DNA from 3 places in the Rahnella sp. GSA61A genome. Region 1 is predicted to be linked to each of the others. Evidence: riboswitches for the same ligand, from Rfam matches in the RefSeq annotation. Region 1 holds a riboswitch; each other region holds the start of a gene.

Region 1 (4,176 bases):
AGGCATACAACATTGAAGGATCCATGTTGCCCTGAATCGCGACTTTGTCACCCACACGACGGCGTGCATCGGCAATATCGGTGGTCCAGTCCAGACCCAGCGCATCGCACCCCGTTGCGGCCATCGCTTCCAGCCACTGACCACCGCCTTTGGTAAACAGAGTCACCGGCACACGACGTCCTTCGTTTTCACGGATCAGACCATCAACAATTTTGTGCATATAGTTCAGGGAGAATTCGCGGTAATCGCGAGGAGTCAACACGCCGCCCCAGGTGTCAAAAATCATCACAGACTGGGCGCCAGCTTTGATCTGTGCATTAAGGTAAAGAATGACGCTGTCTGCCACTTTATCGAGTAACAGATGCATAGTCGCCGGATCGGCGTACATCATCTTTTTGATTTTGGTGAAGGCTTTACTGCTGCCCCCTTCTACCATATACGTCGCCAGCGTCCACGGGCTGCCGGAGAAACCGATAAGCGGTACTTCACCTTGCAGGTTTTTACGGATGGTACGCACGGCATTCATGACATACCCGAGTTCCATTTCAGGATCCGGAACCGGCAGTTTTTCGACATCGGCACGATTCGTCAGTGGTGAAGAAAAACGCGGGCCTTCACCGGCTTCAAAATAGAGCCCCAGCCCCATCGCATCAGGAATGGTCAGGATGTCAGAGAACAGGATCGCCGCATCCAGCGGATAGCGACGAAGCGGCTGCAAAGTCACTTCACAGGCCAGCTCGGCATTCTTGCACAGCGACATAAAATCACCGGCTTCAGCGCGGGTTGCTTTGTACTCCGGCAAATAACGACCAGCCTGACGCATCATCCAGACCGGTGTAATGTCCACTGGCTGACGTAACAAAGCACGCAGGTAACGGTCGTTTTTCAACTCATTCATTCTTGCTCTTTCCTTCAGTATTCGGGCCGCCCGACAATCATCTGACAGCATTCTATCACGTAAAATCGCCTCTACTCTTCGTGTTCGGCACGACAAAGGGCAACGGTGTCTTCAATCAGGCGGCGCGCAATCGTCCCGGGCGGTGGCAACTGCGGCAATGCATCAAAGCGATACCAGTTCGCGTTAAGCAACTCTTTCGGGTCATGCTGTATGTCGCCACTGTCGTAATCCGCCATAAATGCCATCATCAGCGAATTGGGGAACGGCCAGGGCTGGGAACTGATGTAACGGACATTTTTCACCCGGATGTTACTTTCTTCCATCACTTCACGTGCCACAGTTTCTTCCAGCGTTTCTCCGACTTCCACGAAACCCGCCAGAACCGTGTGAATACCATTACGATGACGGACATGCTGCGCAAGCAAAATCTCATCTCCCTTACGGATAGCCACAATGATGCAGGGCGCAATCTGCGGATAATAGCGTTCGCGACAGTGCCCGCAGAGTGCAGCCCACTCGGTTTTGCTGACGTGCATTTCATGTCCGCAGTAACCGCAAAACTTGTGAGAACGGTAAAACTCTGACAACTGCACACCACGCCCGACCAACTGGAATAATCCGCGATCTTGATCCAGCAACTGACGGGCAGAAACCATATGGTTTGGCATCGTCTGACGAACCAGCCAGACAGGTTCGCCCTGCCATTCGCCGATCTGCCGCGCTGTTTTACCGGTCAGAGAAAATTGTGCGGCGCTGCCAAACGGCAGTTCACCCTCAGGCAGCCATAGCTTGCCTTCCTGGCTGATGATCCACCAACCGTTGTGTTGCTCAGTAATCTGTAATTCCATAATTGTTGTTGCATAACCTCGTCGGGACTGACAATCTGAGTAAGATATTTACATATTAGTAACTTTTGGTTACTTTTTTTGTCGCTCACGGAGTCAACCATGCTAAATCGTCTGGAAAGACTGACCCAACGCGTTGGTGGCAGTAATGAGTTAGTGGATCAATGGCTGCACGCACGCAAAGAACTGCTGGTTTCGTACTGCACTTTCGTCGGTCTGAAACCCAATAAAGAAAAACATACACCTTTGAATGAAAAGGCGCTGGACAGTTTTTGCCATCATCTGGTCGACTATCTTTCTGCCGGGCATTTTCATCTCTATCCACGCATCATTGAAGAAGTCGATGGCGCAGGCAGCCCGAAAAAAGTACAGGCGGCAAAAATCTACCCTGCTCTGGAGCTGAATACTGAAGCTATCATGGCTTTCCATGACAGTTACACAGAAACTGATATTGACGATGACAATGCTTTCGCCTTTCACTATGCATTATCGGATATCGGTGAGGCATTAGATGCCCGTTTTCAACTGGAAGATCAATTAATTATCATGGCTTTTGAGCCAGCCCCGGAGAGTGTGCCACCTTCGGAAAATGAACCTGATCTCGCCAGACCGGCTTAACACGTTGCCACAATAAAACCCTGCTCAGGGTTATGGTTTTACTTGTAGTTTAAAAAAACGCCTCCTATATTGAGGCTTCTTGTCGGAGTGCCTAGCGCATAATTTTCTGTTGAGAATTACGCCAGGCTGAGACCGTTAATTCGGGATCCGCGGAACCTGATCGGGTTAGTACCCGCGAAGGGAACAAGAGTAATGTTATGCGTTCAGCGCAATCAGGCATCTGCCTGCATAAGGCCGCCCGTGCTGCACCGCCCATTTTTACTCCTGCCGTAAACCTCCTGACAAGCAATTTTCCATCACGTTTTTTTGCGAGGAATTTGCTATGTCGAGTACCCAAAAACCCGTTATTTCTGAAAAGAAACCGTCAAATCGCCGTGAACAACGCGCGCAGGCACAATCGTTTATCGACAGCTTGCAGGGCGAAGCTTTCCCCAACTCCCGGCGTATTTATCTTGAAGCTGACCGCGAAGATATCCGCGTGCCGATGCGTGAAATCCAGCTCAGCCCGACGCTGGTCGGCGGCGGCAAAGACAATCCGCAGTTCGAAGAAAACGAAGCAATTCCTGTTTACGACACCGCCGGACCTTACGGTGATCCGGCGGCAGTTATCGACGTGCATACCGGTCTGGGAAAATTACGCGCCCGCTGGATAAACGAGCGTGCGGACACGCAGGAACTTTCACAGGTCAGTTCCGGTTTTACTCAGCAGCGGCTGGCGGATGACGGGCTGGACCACCTCCGCTTCGAACACCTGCCGCGCCCGCGCAAAGCCATTGCGGGTAAAAATGTCACGCAACTGCATTACGCCCGCAAAGGCATCATCACACCTGAGATGGAATTTATCGCCATTCGCGAAAATATGGGGCGTGAACGGATCCGCGGCGAGGTTCTGCGCCAGCAACATCCCGGCGAAAGCTTTGGCGCGCATCTGCCCGCCAGTATCACTGCAGAGTTTGTGCGACAGGAAGTGGCAGCCGGGCGCGCGATTATTCCCGCCAACATTAACCACCCTGAATCAGAGCCGATGATCATCGGGCGTAATTTCCTGGTGAAAGTGAACGCTAATATCGGCAACTCGGCGGTGACATCTTCCATCGAAGAAGAAGTGGAGAAACTGGTGTGGTCGACACGCTGGGGCGCGGACACCGTAATGGATCTCTCCACCGGACGTTATATACATGAAACCCGTGAATGGATCCTGCGTAACAGTCCGGTACCGATCGGCACCGTGCCGATTTATCAGGCCCTGGAAAAAGTGAACGGTGTGGCCGAAGATCTGAACTGGGAAATATTCCGCGATACATTGCTTGAACAGGCCGAGCAAGGCGTCGATTACTTCACCATTCACGCCGGTGTGTTGCTGCGTTATGTGCCGATGACCGCCAAACGCCTGACCGGGATCGTGTCGCGCGGCGGTTCGATCATGGCGAAATGGTGTCTGTCACATCATCGCGAAAGCTTCCTGTTTGAGCATTTCCGCAAGATCTGTGAAATCTGCGCCGCCTATGATGTCTCGCTTTCATTGGGCGACGGCCTGCGTCCGGGTTCGATTCAGGATGCCAATGACGAAGCACAATTCGCCGAATTACGCACGCTGGGCGAACTGACCAAAATTGCCTGGGAATACGATGTTCAGGTGATGATCGAAGGTCCGGGACATGTGCCGATGCAGATGATCCGCCGCAACATGACCGAAGAACTCGAGCATTGTCACGAAGCCCCGTTCTATACCCTTGGTCCGCTGACTACCGATATCGCGCCGGGTTACGATCACTTTACGTCCGGTATTGGCGCCGCGATGATTGGCTGGTTTGG
Region 2 (4,176 bases), on a different contig from region 1:
ATGCTGCGCCCGCGTAAAGAAGAAAAATTCTATCCGCTGAACCCGTTTGATGCCGTTCATTTGCAACAGGCGCTGACGAAATTTCATCAGGTTGAACAGGCGCTGAGCGAAACCCAGCACCAGGCATAATCCGCGGTTACCACCAGCGGTGGAAATGATGCACAGGCCCGATACCGTGGCCGACTTCCAGTGAGTCGGCCTGCATCAGCGCCTGCTGTAAATAGGCTTTGGCTTCGCGTACCGTATCGGCCCAGTTGTGATGACGCGGACGTAACGCGGCCAGCGCGGCCGACAGCGTGCAACCGGTGCCATGGGTATGTCGGGTATTCACACGCGGCGCAGTAAACCGCTCACGGGAACCGGTCACAAACAGCCAGTCAGGGCTTTCCTCATCACTCAGATGTCCTCCTTTCATCAGCACGGCACCACATCCCATCGCCAGTAAGGCTTCTCCCTGCTCACGCATTTCGGTTTCATTCGCCGCCACCGCACATTCCAGTAACGCCGCCGCTTCGGGCAGATTTGGCGTAATAATGGAAGCCTGCGGGATCAGCAAACGACGCACGGCATCCACGGCCTCCGGCAGCAGTAACGGATCGCCACTTTTCGCCAGCATCACGGTATCCAGCACCACAAACGGCGGCTGATAATGTCTGAGTCGCTCCGCAACCGCCTCCACAATCTGACTGTTCGCCAGCATGCCGATTTTCGCACTGTCGATCCGCACATCGCTCAGTACGGAATCGAGCTGCGCTGAAACGAAACCGGGCTCAATGTTATAGACCGACTGCACACCACGGGTGTTCTGCGCCACCAGCGCGGTGATCACACTGGTGCCGTACGCACCCAGCGCCGAGAAGGTTTTCAAATCCGCCTGGATCCCCGCCCCGCCACTCGGATCTGTGCCTGCAATCGTCAGTGCATTAATACGTTTCATTGTATTTCCTCGCCATTCAGCCATTCCTCGCCCATTAAATACAGATTATCGAGGTATTCAGGCGTGAAACTGCCCGGCCCCTTCACGACCGCACAGGCGCGCTCGCCGGCACAGGACATCACCCGGCAGGCGGCGGCCACGTTATCCAGGCGATCACCCGGCAAAGCCACAAAGGCCGCCACCACCGCAGATAATGCGCATCCGGTACCCACCACGCGGGTCATCATCGGATGTCCGCCAGCCACCGCCCAACTGCGCATCCCGTCGGTGACGTAATCGGTTTCACCCGTCACAGCCACTACCGCGCCGGTCTCCCGCGCCAGTTGCTGTGCGGCAGGTAAGGCAGAAAGGGAATCATCACCGCTGTCCACGCCGCGCCCGGACGCACTGAGGCCGCTGAGAGCCAGGATTTCCGAGGCATTACCGCGGATTGCGGCAGGTTTAAGTGTGATGATTTCACGACAGAATTCTGTACGCCAGCTCAGACCGCCGACAGCAACCGGATCCAGCACCCAGGGCTTTCCGGCCTGACTGGCTGCGTGAATAGCCGCCCGCATCGCATCGGCATGGGGATGTGTCAGCGTGCCGACGTTCACCAATAAGGCATCAGCAATGGCGCCAAATTGCGCCGCTTCGGCGGGATCAACCACCATCGCCGGAGATGCACCCAGCGCCAGCAGGACATTGGCGGTAAAAGATTGCACCACGTCGTTGGTCAGGCAGTGAACCAGCGGCGCTGAAAGGCGGAGTCGTTTCAGAGAAGTGGCGGCTAAGGCGCCGGGCAAGAAGGTAGGTCGGGTATTCATAAATCTCCCCACCGGCACTCAGGAAGGCGGTATCAGGAGAGATACCTGACTTCCCTACGCTGGCATAATCCAGATCAGGTAATACGGGTAAAATCTCAGCCCTGCTTTGCAGCGGGCACCCCGAGTCAAGGGAACATTATTGGCGGCGGAGGTCAGAAGATCAATCAGGAAATGCGTTAAAAAAACCGATCAGCCAACGTAATTGAACTCACTCCGCTTCACTGGCAGTATCAGGAAACAGACATGAACAACACACGTTGATGAAAAATTTCCTCAGGAGTTTTACTTGTCCTCATCACTTATTGTCCGTCCTTATGAAGAAGCAGACCGTCCGTTTTTACGCACGTTGTATCTGGCCTCACGCAAGCATACCTGGACATGGCTGGAAGACGATTTTCAGCTGGAAGATTTTGACCGCGCAGTGATCGGCGAGACGATTCTGGTGGCAGAACGTGACGGACATTTACTGGGATTCGCCTCAATTTTCACTCAGGAAAATTTCCTGCATAACCTGTTTGTTGATCCGCAATATCAGGGAACCGGCGCAGGTTCAGCATTGCTTCAGGCTGCGGAAGAAACGTTTACCCGTCAGGGGTCGTTGAAATGTTTAGTAAAGAGTAAAAAATCAGTCGCTTTTTATCTGTCAAAAGGCTGGAACATCATCTCTACGGGGGACAGTCCAAAAGGTGAATACTATTTGTTTCATTCATCAAAAAAATAATTAAGGAAGAAATGATTACCTCACAGAACCGTATTTTCGCGATCCTGATGAATATCAATTTTTCTTTGTCGTTAAGAGGTTAAATTCCGCAGCGGTGCTATACATACTTGGTCTTCCTTAAAATATTTCGAGGGTACGAATGAAAACAATAAAACTGATGCAGATCGCCGCAGTGACTGGCGCACTGTTCCTGGCCGGTTGTACCAGCCACATTACCAAGACGGAAAAATACTCAGGTTTTTTAGGCGATTATTCCGGCCTTAAGGAAGTGAAAACGGCTGGGGGAAATCCGGTTCTGCGCTGGATCGATCCTTCGTTTAAGAAAGAAAATTATTCTTACATCAAATACGAACCGATTAAATTCTACCCGGAACCGCAGCCTACGGCGCAGATCGACAAAACCACCTTGCAGGGGGTGCTGGATTACGCCAACAGCCGCATGAAACCTGCACTGGCAGAGCGCCTGCCACTGACAGATCACGCAGGGCCGCGCACATTGATTTTCAAAGGTGCGATCACCGGTGTGAACACGTCGGCAGAAGGTTTGCAGTTCTATGAAGTCGTCCCGGTCGCGCTGGTTATTGCCGGAACTCAAACCGCGACAGGCCACCGCACGCGTGACACTGAAGTGTATTTCGAAGGTGAGCTGATCGACGCCAGTACTGGCAAACCGGTGATCAAAGTCGTGCGTAAAGGATTCGGTAAACAAGTTTCTAATGATAAACAGAAAGTTACCGCCAACGATTTAAAAGTTGTGGTAGATAGCCTGGCGAATGATACCAAGCTGTTCAACGAATAAGTTCCGGTTTTCCGCACCGTCAGACACAGGCAGTCGTAAGGCTGCCTTTTTTCAGACTGAATCAGCGATAAACTCACGCAGCCACTGATGTGCAGGATCACGATGAGCGCGCTCGTGCCAGACCATGTACATCTCGAACCCCGGGACATCCAGCGGCGGTTTAGTAACCTGCAAAGCAGGATTTCCACGTACCAGACGTTCCGGCAGCATCGCCACCAGATCAGTGGTCATCAGTACCTGAACGACAAACAGGAAATGCGGCACTGACATGACGACGCGGCGCGATAATCCAGTGGCCGCCAGCGCGATGTCGGTATTGCCATAGAAACCCCCACCATCAGGTGAAACGATCACATGTTCCAGTGCGCAAAACGCTGAACGCGATATCTTGCCTTTAACCTGCGGATGTCCTTTTCTGCTCACCAAAACATAACGTTCAGCAAACAATAATCGGCTGTGCAGGCCATTCATCACCGCCTCGCCGGTATGGAATGCGAGATCCAGCGTACCCTGCTCCATTTTGCGGATAATCCGCGCAGGTGACGTTTCAAAAATAGCCAGCCGTGCAGAAGGTGCGGCTATACGTAATGCCCGTAACGCGGGCAGCACAATGGTCGATTCGCCATAATCTGCCGCCCCCAGATTCCAGATATTCTTTGCCGTCGAGGGGTCAAACACTTCACCCGCAGATACGGCCTGCTCCAGCGCGGCCAGTGCTTGTCGCAGCGGCTCACGTAATTCATCAGCACGCGCGGTCGGCCGCATCCCCCGTGGTCCCGGCAGCAGCAAAGGGTCATCAAAAAATTCCCGCAACTTCGCGAGCTGAACGCTGACTGAAGGTTGTGAAAGATTACGGCGTTGCGCCGTACGCGTGACGTTTTGCTCGGCGAGCAGGACATCCAGCGTCAGCAAC
Region 3 (4,176 bases), on a different contig from region 1:
TCGAATTTAGTCAGACCTGAAGTCACAGTCGCCGGCGGTATTGCTCGTCGTCCATCGTTTCCATATCCCACTGCGTGAGACGGGACAGAATATCCAGACGGTACTGCACCGGTACCCATGACAGCCAGTCTGCATGATTTTTAGAGGCGTTCTTTTTGATGGCTTCAAAATAACGCTGATAGAAACGGGCGTTCAGACTGCGTTTCATGATGATCTCCGGTTGTTCACAACAGGCTTTCGTTGAGAAACAGTATCGGCGTAATATGAGGAAAGATAAATTGATGAAGATCGGCCACGGAGTTCCTCTTTTATGTCCTCATCCCGTTTGCAACAACAGTTCATCCGCTTATGGCAAAGCTGTCACGGTGAAGAAACTGAAACGACATTACAGGCACTGTCAGAAGTCCTGAACTGTTCACGCAGACACATGCGCTCGTTGCTCAGCACCATGCAGGGACAGGGCTGGCTGACGTGGGATGCAGAGGCCGGACGCGGCAAACGATCCACGCTGAAATTTTTGTATACCGGGCTGGCACTCCAGCAACAGCGCGCTGAAGAGCTGCTGGAACAGGACAGCATTGATCAGCTGGTACAACTGGTCGGCGACAAAACCCTGGTGCGCCAGATGCTGCTGTCCCAGCTCGGTCGCAGTTTCCGTCAGGGCAAACATATTCTGCGCGTACTGTATTATCGCCCGCTGATGAATCTGCTGCCCGGCACCATGTTGCGCCGTTCAGAAACCCACATTGCCAGACAAATCTTTAGCGGCCTGACACGCATAAATGAGGAAAATGGGGAAGCAGAAGGCGATTTAGCCCATCACTGGCAGGAAGTTTCGCCGCTGCACTGGCGGTTTTATCTGCGCCCCGCCATTCATTTTCATCATGGTCGCGAACTCGAGATGGCAGATATTATCGCCACGTTTATTCGCCTGAAATCGCATCCGCTGTTCAGCAACCTGAAATCAGTCACGACGCCCACGGCAAATGTCATAGATATCCACCTGAATGAACCCGACCGCTGGCTGCCGTGGTTATTTGGCAATATCCACGCGATGATCCTGCCGCAGGAATGGCAGTCACTGCCTGATTTTGCCCGCCATCCGGTCGGCACCGGCCCTTACGCCGTGGTGCGTAATCTGAAAACACAGCTGCGCATCCGCGCCTTTGACGATTATTTTGGCTTCCGGGCACTGATCGACGAGGTGAATATCTGGGTATTACCGGAACTGAGTGAAGAGCTGGTGCATTCCGGCGTACAGCTTCAGGCCGATGAATCAGGCAAAAGCGAGCTGGAAAGTCGCCTTGAAGAAGGCTGCTATTTCCTGTTATTTGACCAGCGTTCGCCGGTCGGACAATCAGAAGAAACACGCCAGTGGTTGTGCGATTTACTCAATCCCATCGCCTTACTGAATAATGCCGAACCGATTTACCAGCGCTACTGGTCTCCTGCGTATGGCCTGCTGCCACGCTGGCATCACAAAGCGCCCCGGCCACGTCCGCCCAAACCGCAAAACCTGACGCAGGTAACGCTGACATTTTACGGCGAGCATTCCGAACATCAGGCGATCTGCAACGCCCTGCGCCCGTTGCTGGCGGAAGAAGGTATCGAACTGATTATTCAGATAGTGGATTACGCAGTCTGGCACCGCGGCGATGCCAAAAGTGATCTGTGGCTCGGCAGTGCCAACTTCACCCTGCCGCTGGAGTTTTCACTGTTCGCGCATTTCTACGAATTGCCGCTGGCAAAGCATTGCTTTAGCGAAGAGATGAACGACGATGCCGCCCTGTGGCACGCCGGGAATTTATCGATGGCGAAATGGAGCCAGAAACAGACGGTCAGCCATCAGATCCATCCCCTGTTCCATCACTGGCTGGTGCTACAGGGGCAACGCAGTATGCGCGGTGTGCGTATGAACACCCTCGGCTGGTTCGACTTTAAATCCGCCTGGTTTGCCCCACCGGACAGTTAATCGGACTATCGCATCGCGCCGTTAATCACTAGAATGACATCCGTTCTCAACGGGGTGCCCGACTTGTTAAAGCTGCGATGTAAACGCCGTGAGCAAGTTTGGCTGAGATTTGAAACCCGTCGAACCTGATCCGGTTAATCCCGGCGGAGGGATTTGAGACTGCGCGATGCTTACTCAAAATCCTTTGCCCTTTCATTTTTTTGGAGCGCAAAGTTGAAAAAATTACTGTCCTGCCTGCTGTTACTTTCTGCACCTGCATTTGCGTCAAAACCTGTTTTGACGGTTTATACCTACGATTCTTTCTCTGCTGACTGGGGCCCCGGTCCCGCCATTAAAAAAGCCTTTGAAGCCCAATGCGGCTGCGAACTGAAATACGTGGCGCTGGAAGATGGCGTGTCTTTGCTCAACCGTCTGCGGATGGAAGGTAAAAACAGCAAAGCCGACATCGTGCTGGGGCTGGATAACAACCTGTTGCAGGCCGCTGAACAAACCGGTTTATTCGCCAAAGCACCGAAAACCAACGCCAGACTGACGGTGCCGGGCGGCTGGAATGACCGCACTTTCGTGCCTTACGATTACGGGTATTTCGCCTTCGTCTACGACAAAAATAAACTGAAGAATCCGCCAAAAAGCCTCGATGAGCTGATCAACAGCGACCAGAAATGGAAAGTGATTTATGAGGATCCACGCACCAGTACACCGGGTCTGGGCCTGATGCTGTGGATGCAAAAAGTCTACGGCGATAAAGCGCCGCAAGCGTGGGAAAAACTGGCGAAGAAAACTGTCACCGTCACTAAAGGCTGGAGCGAGGCTTACGGTTTATTCCTCAAAGGTGAAAGCGACCTGGTGCTGAGCTACACCACCTCTCCGGCATACCATATTGTCGAAGAGAAGAAAGATAACTACGCCGCAGCCGATTTTACCGAAGGGCATTACATGCAGGTCGAAGTGGCGGGCCAGCTGGCAAACAGCAAGCAACCGAAACTTGCTGAACAGTTCATGAAGTTCGTCACCACGGAAGATTTCCAGAAAGTGATCCCGACCGGCAACTGGATGTATCCGGTGGTGAATACCCCGCTGCCTGACGCTTTTAAACAACTGACGATTCCGGCCAAATCTCTGCAATACAGCGCACAGGATGTCGCTACTCATCGTTCACAATGGATCCAGGCATGGCAGAACGCCGTCAGCCATTGATCCCTCGCTGGCTGTTGCCGGGCGTCATCGCGTCACTGGCTATGTTGCTGGTGGCAGTACTGGCTTTAGGCTCTCTGTGGCGTCATGCGCCACAGATAAGCGGCGCATCGCTCTGGCACGATCCTTATCTCTGGCATGTGATCCGCTTTACTTTCTGGCAGGCGCTGCTTTCAGCGCTTTGCTCGGTGCTGCCCGCAATTTTGCTGGCACGTGCGCTGTTCCGCCGCCGTTTCCCCGGCCGTCAGCTGTTATTACGTTTATGTGCGATGACGCTGGTCTTGCCGGTTTTGGTGGCGGTGTTTGGCATTCTCAGTGTCTACGGAAGACAGGGCTGGCTGGCGCAAATTTGCGGCTGGCTGGGCATGGATTACCGTTTCTCGCCGTATGGTTTACAGGGCATTTTGCTGGCGCACGTCTTTTTCAATCTGCCGCTGGCAGCGCGGCTCTTAGTGCAGGCACTGGAAAATATCGCCGTTGAGCAGCGCCAGCTCGCCGCACAACTCGGCATGAATATCTGGCAGCAATTCCGCTTTGTGGAATGGCCTGCCATTCGCCGGCAGATATTCCCCGCCGCCGCCTTAATCTTTATGCTGTGTTTCGCCAGCTTCGCCACGGTGCTTTCACTGGGTGGCGGTCCGCAGGCAACGACCATTGAACTCGCCATTTATCAGGCGCTAAGTTACGACTACGATTTAAGCCGCGCCGCCACGCTGGCCCTGATCCAGCTGTTTTGTTGCCTGGCGCTGGTGTTGCTCAGTCAGAAACTCAGTCAGGCGTTGCCTGTGGGCCAAACGCATTCTCAGCGCTGGCGTAATCCTGATGATTCCTGGCTGCGGCGCATCGCCGATGCCGTACTGATTGGCCTGGCGTTGTTGCTGATCCTGCCGCCGTTACTCGCCGTCATTACCGATGGCATAAACCGGGCAGCGGTCGGTGTTTTGCAACAACCCGCGCTCTGGCAGGCATTATGGACATCCGTGTGTATCGCGCTCGGCAGCGGATTATTG

The links. Region 1 has a riboswitch for thiamine pyrophosphate ahead of thiC (phosphomethylpyrimidine synthase ThiC). Riboswitches for the same ligand answer to the same signal wherever they lie in the genome.
Region 2: another riboswitch for thiamine pyrophosphate. It lies ahead of thiM (hydroxyethylthiazole kinase); the one in region 1 lies ahead of thiC (phosphomethylpyrimidine synthase ThiC).
Region 3: another riboswitch for thiamine pyrophosphate. It lies ahead of thiB (thiamine ABC transporter substrate binding subunit); the one in region 1 lies ahead of thiC (phosphomethylpyrimidine synthase ThiC).

What each region holds. Positions count from the first base shown of each region.
Region 1 is NZ_JAHXYO010000035.1:6,526-10,701, forward strand. Features, by position in the region: gene hemE (uroporphyrinogen decarboxylase) at 1-898, opposite strand, end outside; gene nudC (NAD(+) diphosphatase) at 970-1,746, opposite strand; gene LC431_RS25480 (Rsd/AlgQ family anti-sigma factor) at 1,846-2,361, shown strand; TPP riboswitch at 2,435-2,561, shown strand; gene thiC (phosphomethylpyrimidine synthase ThiC) at 2,684-4,176, shown strand, end outside.
Region 2 is NZ_JAHXYO010000005.1:170,307-174,482, reverse strand. Features, by position in the region: gene LC431_RS08945 (hypothetical protein) at 1-129, shown strand, start outside; gene thiD (bifunctional hydroxymethylpyrimidine kinase/phosphomethylpyrimidine kinase) at 137-937, opposite strand; gene thiM (hydroxyethylthiazole kinase) at 934-1,743, opposite strand; TPP riboswitch at 1,778-1,876, opposite strand; gene LC431_RS08930 (GNAT family N-acetyltransferase) at 2,030-2,464, shown strand; gene LC431_RS08925 (DUF3313 domain-containing protein) at 2,604-3,263, shown strand; gene LC431_RS08920 (LysR family transcriptional regulator) at 3,315-4,176, opposite strand, start outside.
Region 3 is NZ_JAHXYO010000001.1:283,341-287,516, forward strand. Features, by position in the region: gene sgrT (glucose uptake inhibitor SgrT) at 23-208, opposite strand; gene sgrR (HTH-type transcriptional regulator SgrR) at 311-1,972, shown strand; TPP riboswitch at 2,013-2,142, shown strand; gene thiB (thiamine ABC transporter substrate binding subunit) at 2,186-3,169, shown strand; gene thiP (thiamine/thiamine pyrophosphate ABC transporter permease ThiP) at 3,145-4,176, shown strand, end outside.